DNA from 4 places in the Cedecea sp. genome. Region 2 is predicted to be linked to each of the others. Evidence: predicted binding sites of a transcription regulator. Region 2 holds the regulator's gene; each other region holds the start of a gene.

Region 1 (3,125 bases), on a different contig from region 2:
CAGGCCAATCACCGAAGCCTTACCTTCGCTGGGTTTCAATAATCCGGCCAGCATCCTCATCAGGGTGGTTTTGCCCGCCCCATCCGGGCCGACTAAACCGGTCACTGCCCCGGCATGAATTTCGCAATCCAGGCTGGCGACAGCGGGTTTCTCCAGATCCGGAAAGCGCTTCATCAACCCCTGGAGGCGAATTGTCGCTTTATTGTTGCTCATGCTGGGTTCCGCCGTTGAATTTCACCGTAACCGGCATCCCCTGGCGCAGGGCGTCATCCGCATCGGTGACGATAATCCGCAGGCGATATACCAGATCGGTGCGTAAATCAGGCGTTTCTACGGTTTTAGGGGTGAACTCCGCGGTCGGTGAAACAAAACCTACCTTGCCGTGATAGGGCTTGTCCGGGCGGCCATCGGTGTAAATCAGCAGTTCGCTGCCGGGTTTTGCCTGCCCAAGATTAGTTTCGTCGATATAGGCGCGGATCCACACCGGGCGGGTAAGTGAAAGCGTGAGTACCGTGCTGCCTGCGTTAAGCATGCTGCCGGGCTCAACGGCGCGGGTTAACAGCGTGCCGTCTGAAGGGGCGAGCAGGGTGGTGTCCTGCAGGTCGAGCTGAGACTGTGCCAGCTGCGCTTTAGCCTGCTGCAGGCTGGCCTGAGCCTGAGCAATTTCCTGCGGACGGTTGCCGCTGCGATATTGGCTGAGCTTGTCCTGGGCTGCTTTCAGCGTGGCCTTTGCCTGGTCGCTTGAGGAGCGGGCGTTGGCTAAATCATTCGCCGAGATGGTTTTTGTCGCCCAAAGCCCCTGCTGGCGCTGGTAAAAGTTCTGCGCATAATCATAGGCGGCCTGAGCAATCTCTTCGTCACGATAGCCGGCAATGATCAAATCGTATTTGGCCTGCGCCGCCGCCACGTTTGCCTCTGCCTGACGCAGGGCGTTTTCATATGGCGCTTTGTCAATCAGCCCCAGGGGTTCACCGGCTTTGATGGCATCACCCTCGTCAACCTCAAGCGCTGCAAGACGACCGCCAACGCGGAAGCTCAGGTTAACGGTGCGAATATCCACGTTGCCGTAAAGCGTTAGCGCGCTGTTCTGCTGGCTTTGATACCATTTCCAGCCACCAAATGCCGCGGCTACCAGCGCTAAAATGACAATGACGGCAATTACCGGCTTCTTACTGTTCATCACTCGCGTTTCCTCTGTTTACGGATAATCCCTGCAGGATGAAATCAACGTGGCTCAGCACCACGCGGGTAATTTGCTGCACTTTGGTCTGGTCAAACTGCGGCCAGCCGGTGCGCAACAGAATCGTCTCTCGCCCAAGCCGGAAGGCCAGTACCTGGCCGAGCAACGTATGGGTATGCAAAATCGTGTCGGTATCGAAAGGATCCCGCCCGGTGTAGTGTGCGACCAGAGTGGTTAGCAGAGAGTGCATGGGGTCGATAACCTGCCGGTGGATCAGTTGGTAAGCGGCGGTCGGGGAAAGCTGTTCGCGGGAGATAAACTTGCTTAGGTTGAGCGTGTTGTCAGTGGTCAGCAGGGCGATCATTTGCCCGAGCGCGGTATGAATGAGGTGGCGTATTTTCTGATTGTCCGGCCTGGACTCGCTCAGAATGGCCTCTGCGGCGGCAACATGCTCGTGAAAATTACCGCTAATAAAGTCGGCAATCCATTGGGCGGAAGCCATATACAACGCTTCTTTAGAACCGAAGTAATAGGTGATGGCGGCAATGTTTTGCCCAGCCAGGGCGGCGATATCACGCGTGGTGGCGTGCATGCCGTACTCGGCAAATTGCGCGATGGCGGCGGCAATTAGCGTATTTTTAGCCTGCTCACCGCGGCTGGTGGCGGGCGTCGGCGAGGGTGTCATACCGACCTCTTAAAAAGTTAATCAATCGATTGATTAAGAGTAAGCAAAGTTATCAACCCTGTCCAGTTCAAGTCTTTATTCTGCTGATGAGGCATAAAGTGAGAATTTATGCGGAAGATCACAAAAACTGCTACACTGCACGCGAACGGCGCCGTGGTTTGCGCCTCCTCTCTTCGCCAGCTTAGGGCTGGCGCGTGATGTTCCCCCTGGAAACTACACCGCACAATGTGGTCAGGGCGGTTCTGGAGTTCCTATGTCTTTTGATTCTCTCGGCCTGAATGCCGATATTTTGCGTGCTGTGGAAGAGCAGGGCTATCGCGAGCCTACCCCCATCCAGCGCCAGGCAATTCCGGTAGTGTTAGCAGGCCGTGATCTGATGGCCAGTGCCCAAACCGGTACCGGCAAGACCGCAGGTTTTACCCTGCCGCTGTTACAGCGTCTGACCGACAGTGCGCCTCACCTGAAGGGCCGTCGCCCGGTGCGTGCGCTGATCCTCACCCCAACCCGCGAACTGGCGGCACAGATTGGTGAGAACGTCCGCGACTACAGCAAATATTTGAATATCCGTTCGCTGGTTGTCTTTGGCGGCGTGAGCATTAACCCGCAGATGATGAAACTGCGCGGTGGCGTGGATGTGCTGGTCGCGACTCCGGGTCGTCTGCTGGATCTTGAGCATCAGAACGCCGTGAAACTCGACCAGATCGAGATCCTGGTGCTGGATGAAGCCGACCGCATGCTGGATATGGGCTTTATCCACGATATCCGTCGCGTGCTGGCTAAGCTGCCTGCGCGTCGGCAAAACCTGCTGTTCTCGGCAACCTTCTCCGACGACATTAAAGGGCTGGCTGAAAAGCTGCTGCACAACCCGGAAGAAGTGGAAGTGGCTCGCCGCAACACGGCTTCTGAGCAGGTTACTCAGCACGTTCACTTTGTGGACAAAAAGCGTAAGCGGGAACTGCTGTCGCAGATGATCGGCGAAGGTAACTGGCAGCAGGTGCTGGTGTTTACTCGCACCAAGCACGGCGCTAACCACCTTGCTGAGCAGCTGCAAAAAGACGGTATCACCGCGGCGGCAATCCACGGTAACAAGAGCCAGGGTGCCCGTACTCGCGCGCTGGCCGACTTTAAAAGCGGCGGCATTCGCGTCCTGGTTGCGACCGATATCGCGGCTCGCGGGCTGGATATCGAAGAGCTGCCGCACGTCGTTAACTACGAGCTGCCAAACGTCCCGGAAGACTACGTTCACCGTATTGGCCGCAC
Region 2 (3,125 bases):
CTTTTTTGCACTCCCGTAATTTGCTAACCTTATAACCACACAAAATGTAGTTATATTGTGAATCAAAATAACAAGGAGTGAAGCAATGTCGTTCGAACTACCCGCCCTGCCCTATGCAAAAGACGCTTTGGCACCGCACATCTCAGCCGAAACCCTCGAATACCACTACGGTAAACACCATCAAACCTACGTCACTAACCTGAATAACCTTGTAAAAGGCAGTCCGTTTGAAGGGAAGACGCTGGAGGAGATCGTTAAGCACGCTGACGGTGGGATTTTCAATAACGCCGCACAGGTCTGGAACCATACGTTCTACTGGCACTGCCTGGCGCCAAACGCAGGAGGAGAGCCAGCCGGGGAAGTGCTGGCAGCCATTACTAACGCCTTTGGCAGCGTAGAAGCATTTAAAAAACAGTTCACCGAAGCCGCCATCAAAAACTTCGGTTCCGGCTGGACCTGGCTTGTCAAAAACAGCGACGGCAGCCTGGCAATAGTTTCCACCTCAAACGCCGGAACCCCGCTCACTACCGATGCAAAACCGCTGCTGACCGTAGATGTCTGGGAACACGCTTACTATATTGATTACCGTAATGCGCGCCCGACATATCTGGACCACTTCTGGGCGCTGGTTAACTGGACATTTGTTGCGCAAAACCTGGCGGGCTGATTTGCAGCCGCTTTTCATCAGAGAATGGAAGGATTACCTGAGGTTTTTTGGAAATAAACGGGGAAAATCAATTCATTGATTTTCGACTGATAACCACAAAGAGGGAAAAGCCATACTTTTCCCTCTTTGTCTACGGCCTAAGGGCCGCTATTAGCGGCCCTTATTAAATCAGTGCAGTACGGCGGTCAGCGCACCGGCAACAATCAGGCCCAGTACGATAACCGTGGTCACCATGGAAAACTTCAGATCGGTACTCATCGTAAGCTCCTTTTATTTCCCTACAAAGTGTAAGCAGGATGATTTTCCCACAATTGGCGAGAAAAATCCTGCTGGTTTTGCACAGATCTCGGTTTTCCCTCTTCCACTTTGCCCCGGGATAAGCCAAAATCCTTCGCTAATTTACCGCGTATCGCCCGGCAACGCCCTCCTCCCGCTGTATGTCGCATTCCCGACAGGCCTGCAACCAACGTGTTGCCCCAGGAGTTAGCGAAGGCAAACGTTTAACATATGAGTTATCAGGAGTTTACGATATGGTCTGGAGTGACATCTAATGGCAACAATTAAGGACGTAGCGAAGCGCGCAAACGTTTCCACTACCACTGTGTCACATGTCATTAACAAGACCCGTTTTGTGGCGGAAGAGACGCGCAACGCCGTCTGGGCAGCAATTAAAGAGCTGCACTACTCACCGAGTGCCGTTGCACGCAGCCTGAAGGTCAACCACACCAAATCCATCGGTCTGCTTGCTACCTCAAGCGAAGCCCCCTATTTTGCTGAAATTATCGAATCGGTCGAGAACAGCTGTTTCGCGAAAGGCTACACCTTGATCCTTGGCAATGCGCACAACAACTTTGAGAAACAGCGCGCCTACCTGTCGATGATGGCGCAAAAGCGCGTTGATGGCTTGCTGGTGATGTGCTCCGAGTACCCGGAAAGCCTGCTCTCTACGCTGGAAGAGTACCGTCATATTCCCATGGTGGTGATGGACTGGGGCGAAGCCCGCGCCGACTTTACCGACTCCGTTGTCGACAATGCTTTTCACGGCGGTTATCTCGCAGGCCGTTACCTGATTGAACGCGGCCATCGCGACATCGGTGCGATCCCGGGTCAGCTGGAACGTAATACCGGCGGCGGTCGCCATGCAGGCTTCCTGAAGGCGCTTGATGAAGCCAATATTAAAGTACCGGATAATTGGGTAGTTCAGGGCGACTTCGAGCCAGAGTCCGGCTACCGGGCCATGCAGCAATTACTCAACCAGCCACATCGCCCTACAGCGGTATTCTGCGGTGGCGATATCATGGCGATGGGCGCGATCTGCGCAGCGGATGAGATGGGGCTGCGCGTGCCGCAGGATATCTCTATCATCGGCTATGATAATGTGCGCAACGCCCGCTATTTCTCTCCGGCGTTGACCACTATCCACCAGCCAAAAGAACGTCTGGGCGAAACGGCCTTTAATATGCTGCTCGACCGTATAATCAACAAACGTGAAGAGTCGCAGACGATTGAAGTCCATCCGCGCCTCATCGAACGCCGCTCGGTAGCCGACGGCCCGTTCCGCGATTACCGCCGCTAAGTCTTGTCAGGAGCCGGGAATGTGTTGCCTGGCTCCTGAAGCCACTCCTGATTCATCGTCTCACTGTCCCCCAGGTATTCCAGCAGCCAGCTTAACGCAGGCGATGCGTCATCCTGCCTCCACGTCAGGCAGCAAGCTGCATCCGGGAACGGATTTTCCAGCGTCAGCTCCTGCCACTCTCCGCCGTCCAGCCACGGCTTAGCGATGTGCGTAGGCACCATGCCAATGCACAGGCCTGCGCTAAGGCAGTCCGCCCCTGAAGCCCAGTCCGGCACCACCACGCGGCGCTGGTTATCAAGAAGCCAGGTGATACGCTTGGGCAGCGAACGCGATGTATCCTCCAGAACCAAAGATGGCCAGGCCCTGAGCATATCGTCCGGAATAACACCCTCATGTTGCGCGAGCGGATGATCGGTCGAAACGACACAGCGCCAGCTAAGCGCCCCCATATCCCGAAACGCATAACGTCCTCCCACGGGGATAGCCTGCGTCGCCCCTATCGCCGCCTCTACTCGTCCGTCAGCCAGTGCGTCCCACACGCCGTTGAAGACCTCCTGAAATACCCGTAGCTCGATATCCGGAAAGTGGCGATAAAAATCCAGCACCAGCTGGCGGGTACGCTCTGGCTTCACAATATTGTCTACCGCAATGGACAGGTGCCCGCGCCAGCCGTTTGCTATCTGCTGGCATTGCTGTCGGGTAGCCATCATTTTTTTGATAACAGAGCGACCCTCCTTCAAAAAAAAAGCCCCGGCTGCGGTGAGTTCAACATCACGGTGCCGCCGTTCGAAGAGCGGCACAGCTAACCACTCTTCGAGCTGGCGTACCGTATAGCTTATGGCAGAAGGCACGCGGTGTAGCTCCTGGGCGGCACCGCTGAAG
Region 3 (3,125 bases), on a different contig from region 2:
ATCGTGCTTCTGATTATTGGATGTCAGGTAGTGCAGGCGCAGCATCATGGCGTCGTAGCTGTCGACGGTGCTGATGTCCCATCCGACGAGGGGATGAGTCTGAATAACATCACTATTTTTTTCCATCATAACCCCTTTTATACGTGTTTAAAGACAACGGCTAGCGAGGTTCATGCGTGATTTATCGTGAAGCGAGTTAAGTATATCAATAATGAGCAGATAACGGGGATGAAATAAATACTCAGCAACACTTTTTTTGCATTTTTGTGTTCGGTTGAGCAATAAAGCGGCAGGTTATTCTGATTTGTCTGAGAGAAAAGGGAAAATAAACAGCGGTAGTTTAAAAATTAAGCAAAACAAGGTGCGTAAATAAAAAAACCGGATGGCGACACCCGGCAAAAAAGTACCAACATAATTGAGGGTATTAGTCGGCAGAGAACCAATCGTCAGCGCTTTCCCAGGTTTCCTGGAGGATCTCGCTGATTCGCGTTTTATCTTCTTTAGCACCGCCCAGCACGGACAGGTTGTTGCCGGAGGCATAACGCACCTGAACGTCGCTGCTGGTGTCGGGAAAATGTTGATTGATACGGCGGGAAAGCTCACTGGCAAGGGCGTCGATAGCCCCGGGCGGCAACGGTGTGGTTTTGGCTATAGTCACTTCAATACGCATAACGACCCCCTGTATAATATACTGGATATTTATACAGGCTAACTTTCCAGTAAGCAACAGGGGGCGTTGAAATATTTAGCCTTTAACCGACCAGGCGACGTCCTCTCCGGCAAGGAACGGGACGATGCTGTCGTCACCGGCTTCAATCAGCTCCGGCATTGTCTCGGCAACGCGTACCAGCTCGATACTGTCTTCATTCACCGGCAGGCCGTAGAAACGCGGGCCGTTCAGCGAGGTGAAAGCTTCGAAGTGCTGCAGAGCGGTCATCTCCTCAAACACCGTGGCATACGCACCCAGCGCAGAAGGTGCATTGAAACAGCCTGCACAGCCGCAGCTTGCCTCTTTGCGATGGCGAGAGTGAGGCGCCGAGTCGGTACCGAGGAATACGCGGTCACAGCCGCTGGCTACGAGCTCGCGCAGGGCGTCCTGATGAACGCTACGCTTCAGAATCGGCAGGCAGTAAAGATGCGGGCGAATGCCACCAACCAGCATGTGGTTGCGGTTAAACATCAGATGCTGAGGTGTGATTGTTGCGCCAATCAGCGAGTTGCCTTCCTTCACGTACTGGGCCGCATCTTTAGTGGTGATGTGTTCAAACACCACCTTCAGTTCCGGCAGCTGGCGGCGTAGCGGTTCCATCACGGTTTCTATGAAACGTGCTTCACGATCGAAAATATCGATGTCGGCATGGGTGACTTCGCCGTGCACCAGCAGCGGCATGCCAATTTTTTGCATGCGTTCAAGCACCGGCATGATAGCGGCGGTGCTGGTGACGCCGTGGGTAGAGTTGGTTGTGGCATTGGCAGGGTAAAGCTTGGCGGCGGTAAACACGCCTTCATTAAAACCGCGCTCTATTTCGTTAGGGTCAAGCGTGTCGGTCAGGTAGCAGGTCATTAGCGGTTCAAAATTTTGCCCGGCCGGCACGGCATCAAGAATGCGCTGACGGTAGGCAATCGCCGCTTCCACGGTGGTGACAGGAGGCACAAGATTGGGCATCACAATCGCACGGCCATACGTCTGGCTGGTGTAAGGCACCACGGTTTTCAGCATCTCACCATCGCGAAGGTGAATATGCCAGTCATCTGGGCGGCGGATTTTTAATACCTGAGGTAATGCAGTCATGAATGTGCTCCGGCGTGAGAGGGAAAATCAGTCATCAAGGGCTGGTTTTATGCCGGGCACTAAGGATAAGGGGAAACGTTATCGTTTGCACCACTTATGTTGCACAAACGCCTCGGGGCAGCAAAGCGGCCCCGAGGGTTAACCGGTTAGTCGGTTAAAGGAATGATGATTTCACCAGGCTTAACCTCAATGCCTTTGGCATACTTCTTCGCCAACGACTCGCCTTTGCTGCGGTCTTCACTCAGGACATAGGCAGGCTGTTGATTGAAGTAGCTGCGCAGCGACTGGTTCAGGTAGGGAACGATAGTTTGCAACACGGTCTGCATTTTTTGCGGCTCGACCTGAGCATCAACCACCTCCATCTCCTGCAGGTAGATAGCGCCTTGCTCTTTATTGAACACCGGCAGCGCTTTCAACTTCAGTTTTAAGGTGGCTTTTTGATTACCGAATAGTGACGTCATGTCGAGGTTGGCATCGCCGGTTAGCGTGACTTTATTCGGTTCTTCCCGGCCAATCTGGCTGGCTAAATTGGTTAACACGACATGCGCGTCGGCGACGCCGGGCAGGCCAATATCTTTTGAGAAGTTATTGTGTTTTTCCAGCGACTGGTTGATCTCCTGTTCGCTCACGCTGTACTGCGTTAGCTGGTTGCATCCTGATAGCAGGCCGCCAAGCATCAATGCGGCGGCAAAAACAATCTTCTTCATAGGCTTCCTCAAAATAGCGGCTCAAATGCCGTGCCTTACGTTGATCAGCATAATGCGGCACGGCGCCTGCGGCTACAGGAAAAGGATGAAAGGTGTGGTTTACCCCGGGCCGCCGGGTTCAAACATCGTTGGCTCCACGGGTTTGAGGCTGAACTGCCACCAGAGTGCGGCAAGGGTAATACAACCGATAATACCCAGCATCGCCCACGGGAGCTCGGGCTGTTGAAGCGCTTTACCTGCGTCAAACAGCCAGCCACCACCGGTATAGCCGAGCGCGCCACCCAGCGACAGCCCTAAACGGCTGAACCCCATGTAACTCCCGCGTGCGCGAGCATCGGCAAGCGAGGCGCTCAGCGTTTCCCTGGCCGGTTCGGCAATAATCGAGCCAATGTAAAAGGTACAAATCAGGGCAAAAAGCTGCTGTAAGGTTGACGCAAGGCCGACAGGCATCAGGCTCACCGTCATTAAAATCAGCCCCGCCATTAAACGCTGCTCAAGGCGGAAACGTTTTTCGCTCCAGCGGGCAATGGGGTACAGCAACGTGAGCGAAAGCGCCGCCTCAATGGCGTACATCCACTTCACTGCCGATGCGGTACCGGCGATGTCGTTCACCATCAGCGGCAGCA
Region 4 (3,125 bases), on a different contig from region 2:
TGCCAAAACGGGCGCAATTGGCTCGCTGATGGACGTTCTCGGCCACCCTGGGATGAACCATCAGGTGCAGGTTAGTGAAGGGGTGCTTGCGTCAGAGTGCTCAGCCATGTTGAGCGATTTTTTTCGCGCACGTCGTCTTGAGAAAAAGGCGCTAAAGGAAAAGGGCCGTAAGGCGGAGTAGCCATTTCTACCGGGGTTACTGCAGGGTAGGCCTCGGCAAACCTCTCTTCCTGTGCGGCCTTTTTCTCTTTCTCCTGCAAATACCCTTCCAGACTTAGTTGATACTTGCGTATGTTTTCCACGTACGCATAAGCCTCGTGCCCACGGGCATAGCCATATGTTGTTTTACTGTAGTATGGCTTGAGGCTCAGCAGCGGCAGACGTGTCTTAACGTCTGCCCAGCTGTCCGGATTTCCTTTTTGCTTCGCCGTCAGCTGGCGGGCATCCAGCATATGGGCGTAACCCATGTTATAAGCCGCAAGCGCGAACCAGATGCGCTCATATTCCGGTACCGTGGCAGGCACTTTGCTCATCATATCTTTCAGATAACGGCTGCCACCGCTAATGCTCTGCTCGGCATCGAGTCTGTCGGTGATCCCAAGGCTTTGGGCCGTGTTTTTAGTCAGCATCATCAAGCCGCGTACGCCGGTAGGGGAGGTAGCATGAGTATCCCAGTGGGACTCCTGATAGGAAATGGCTGCCAGCAGCGGCCAGTCGATTTCGTCGGCGTACTTTTCGAACAGGGGCTGAAGATCCGGAAGTACGGAATCAACTGAATTAAGGAAAGTGCGGGTATCGACATAATCAAAATCGCCGATATGACCAAGGTATTTTTCCTCAAGTCTTGCCAGCGTGCCGTCGCTGCTAATCTGATTATAGAAATCGAGCAGCGCGGCGCTCATGCTGTCGTCGCTGCTACGTGTTGAAAACCAGGTGACGGGCTGTTCGTCGGTAACGTCGAGTGCGACGGCCAACTGAGGATGAACTCGCTGGAAAAGGCTGATGGCGATGGAGTCGGAAATCGTAAAGGCAATGTCGCCGTCCACAACCTGCTGTAACAGCTGATTACTGGTCTGTTTGGCGTCAATACTCCAGCTCAGATCGGCGTACTGGCTCTCTTTGAGCTTTTGAAGATCGCTGACTACTGCCTGGCCTGAAGACAGCACCAGCTGCGAGGGTTTTACGCCGCCGAGCGTTTTCGGGCGCGGACTCCCAACGCGATACACCATCTGCTGCGAGACGGAATAATAGGTTGGTCCGGCCTGATAGTCGCGGCTGCGACTGGAGTTATACACCAGGCCTGCTGCGAGCAGGTCGGCGTTATCATTATCCAGGTCATCAAACAGCGCGTTAATATTTGGCCGCACGACGATTTTTAGTTTTACGCCCAGATAGTCTGCGAACTGCCTGGCGAGTTCATAGTCAAGGCCGGTGGCTTTACCGTTAATCATCGTCCAGGTAAGCGGCGATGAAATTGTACTGACGCGCAAAACCCCCCGCGCTTTAATCGCGGCGATGCGGTTTTCGGTCTGGTTCAAGCCTGGAATGGAGGGCCATAATGCCACTGCCAGCAACAAGGTGACGACACCGATAAGCAGATAATTAATCTTTATTCTTTTCAAATAGATAACATTCTGCAGCAGGTTAAGTCTCAGCCAACAATAAACATGATTTATATGAACCCTGTAAGTGGATGAAACGCATTTTGCGTAAGAAAACGCCAGTAAGCAACTTTTAAGAATATATCGTTTAATTTTCGTGCAATAAAAACTTCTGCTGTTATTTCTACGCAAACGGTTTCGTCATGGCGGAGGATTCTCTATAATGACGCCCGTTTTCCCCCCTTCGCCCTGAAGACGAGAGATCTTTAATGATGGAAATTCTGCGTGGTTCGCCTGCTCTTTCGGCATTTCGTATTAACAAACTCCTGGCCCGTTTTAACGATGCTAACCTCCCGGTAAGCGACATTTATGCCGAGTATGTTCATTTTGCCGACCTCGATGCACCGCTGAACGTTGATGAGCATGCCCGCCTGCAACGGCTGTTGAAGTATGGTCCAACCCTCGCAGAGCATACGCCTGAAGGAACTTTACTGCTGGTCACACCGCGCCCTGGCACCATCTCCCCCTGGTCTTCTAAAGCTACCGACATCGCCCACAACTGCGACCTACCTCAGGTTAAGCGCCTTGAGCGCGGCGTGGCCTGGTACATTACCGGCAGTACGCTGACCGCTGAGCAACTGCAGGAGGTTGCTGCGCTACTGCATGACCGCATGATGGAGAGCGTGTTTACTTCCCTGAACGATGCAGAGCAGCTGTTTGCACAACACCAACCGGCTCCGGTGCAGAGCGTTGACCTGCTCGGCAAAGGGCGTAACGCACTGGTAGAGGCGAATATCCGTCTGGGCCTGGCGCTGGCGGAAGACGAAATCGACTACCTGCAGGATGCGTTCAGCAAGCTTGGGCGCAACCCGAACGACATCGAACTGTATATGTTTGCGCAGGCGAACTCCGAACATTGCCGTCATAAAATCTTTAACGCCGACTGGATTATCGACGGGCAGAAACAGACCAAGTCACTGTTCAGGATGATCAAAAATACCTTCGAGAAAACGCCGGATTACGTGCTGTCTGCCTATAAAGACAACGCAGCGGTCATGGAAGGTTCGGCCGTCGGCCGTTTCTTCGCCGACCGTGAAGCGGGGCGCTATGACTTCCATCAGGAAGAAGCGCATATTCTGATGAAGGTTGAAACCCACAACCACCCGGCCGCTATCTCTCCGTGGCCGGGCGCGGCAACCGGCTCCGGCGGTGAAATCCGCGACGAAGGCGCTACCGGGCGTGGCGCTAAGCCAAAAGCGGGCCTGGTCGGCTTCTCCGTTTCCAACCTGCGCATTCCGGGCTTTGAACAGCCGTGGGAGCAGGACTTTGGTAAGCCAGACCGCATTGTTACGGCGCTGGACATCATGACCGAAGGCCCTCTGGGCGGGGCGGCATTCAACAACGAATTTGGCCGTCCGGCGCTGACCGGCTACTTCCGTACCTACGAAGAGCAGGTTAACAGCCACAACGGGGTGGAGCTGCGCGGTTACCACAAACCTATCATGCTCGCCGGCGGTATCGGCA

Evidence for each region. The regulator PurR, encoded in region 2, represses purine synthesis genes. The targets are predictions, from matches to a motif close to CANGCAAACGTTTGCNTG.
Region 1: a site for PurR is predicted at 2,004-2,021, ahead of cecR (transcriptional regulator CecR). Genes of this name have one in related genera too.
Region 3: a site for PurR is predicted at 1,861-1,878, ahead of pyrC (dihydroorotase). Genes of this name have one in related genera too.
Region 4: a site for PurR is predicted at 1,787-1,804, ahead of purL (phosphoribosylformylglycinamidine synthase). Genes of this name have one in related genera too.

Annotation. Positions count from the first base shown of each region.
Region 1 is NZ_DASYBS010000065.1:9,590-12,714, reverse strand. Features, by position in the region: gene VGM55_RS10610 (ATP-binding cassette domain-containing protein) at 1-213, opposite strand, end outside; gene hlyD (secretion protein HlyD) at 200-1,180, opposite strand; gene cecR (transcriptional regulator CecR) at 1,170-1,865, opposite strand; gene rhlE (ATP-dependent RNA helicase RhlE) at 2,119-3,125, shown strand, end outside.
Region 2 is NZ_DASYBS010000165.1:60,086-63,210, forward strand. Features, by position in the region: gene sodB (superoxide dismutase [Fe]) at 86-667, shown strand; gene VGM55_RS25905 (YnhF family membrane protein) at 836-925, opposite strand; gene purR (HTH-type transcriptional repressor PurR) at 1,218-2,243, shown strand; gene punR (DNA-binding transcriptional activator PunR) at 2,240-3,125, opposite strand, start outside.
Region 3 is NZ_DASYBS010000106.1:28,011-31,135, reverse strand. Features, by position in the region: gene bssS (biofilm formation regulator BssS) at 1-126, opposite strand, end outside; gene dinI (DNA damage-inducible protein I) at 425-670, opposite strand; gene pyrC (dihydroorotase) at 746-1,792, opposite strand; gene VGM55_RS17555 (lipoprotein) at 1,939-2,499, opposite strand; gene mdtH (multidrug efflux MFS transporter MdtH) at 2,599-3,125, opposite strand, start outside.
Region 4 is NZ_DASYBS010000057.1:19,301-22,425, forward strand. Features, by position in the region: gene tadA (tRNA adenosine(34) deaminase TadA) at 1-181, shown strand, start outside; gene mltF (membrane-bound lytic murein transglycosylase MltF) at 72-1,676, opposite strand; gene purL (phosphoribosylformylglycinamidine synthase) at 1,871-3,125, shown strand, end outside.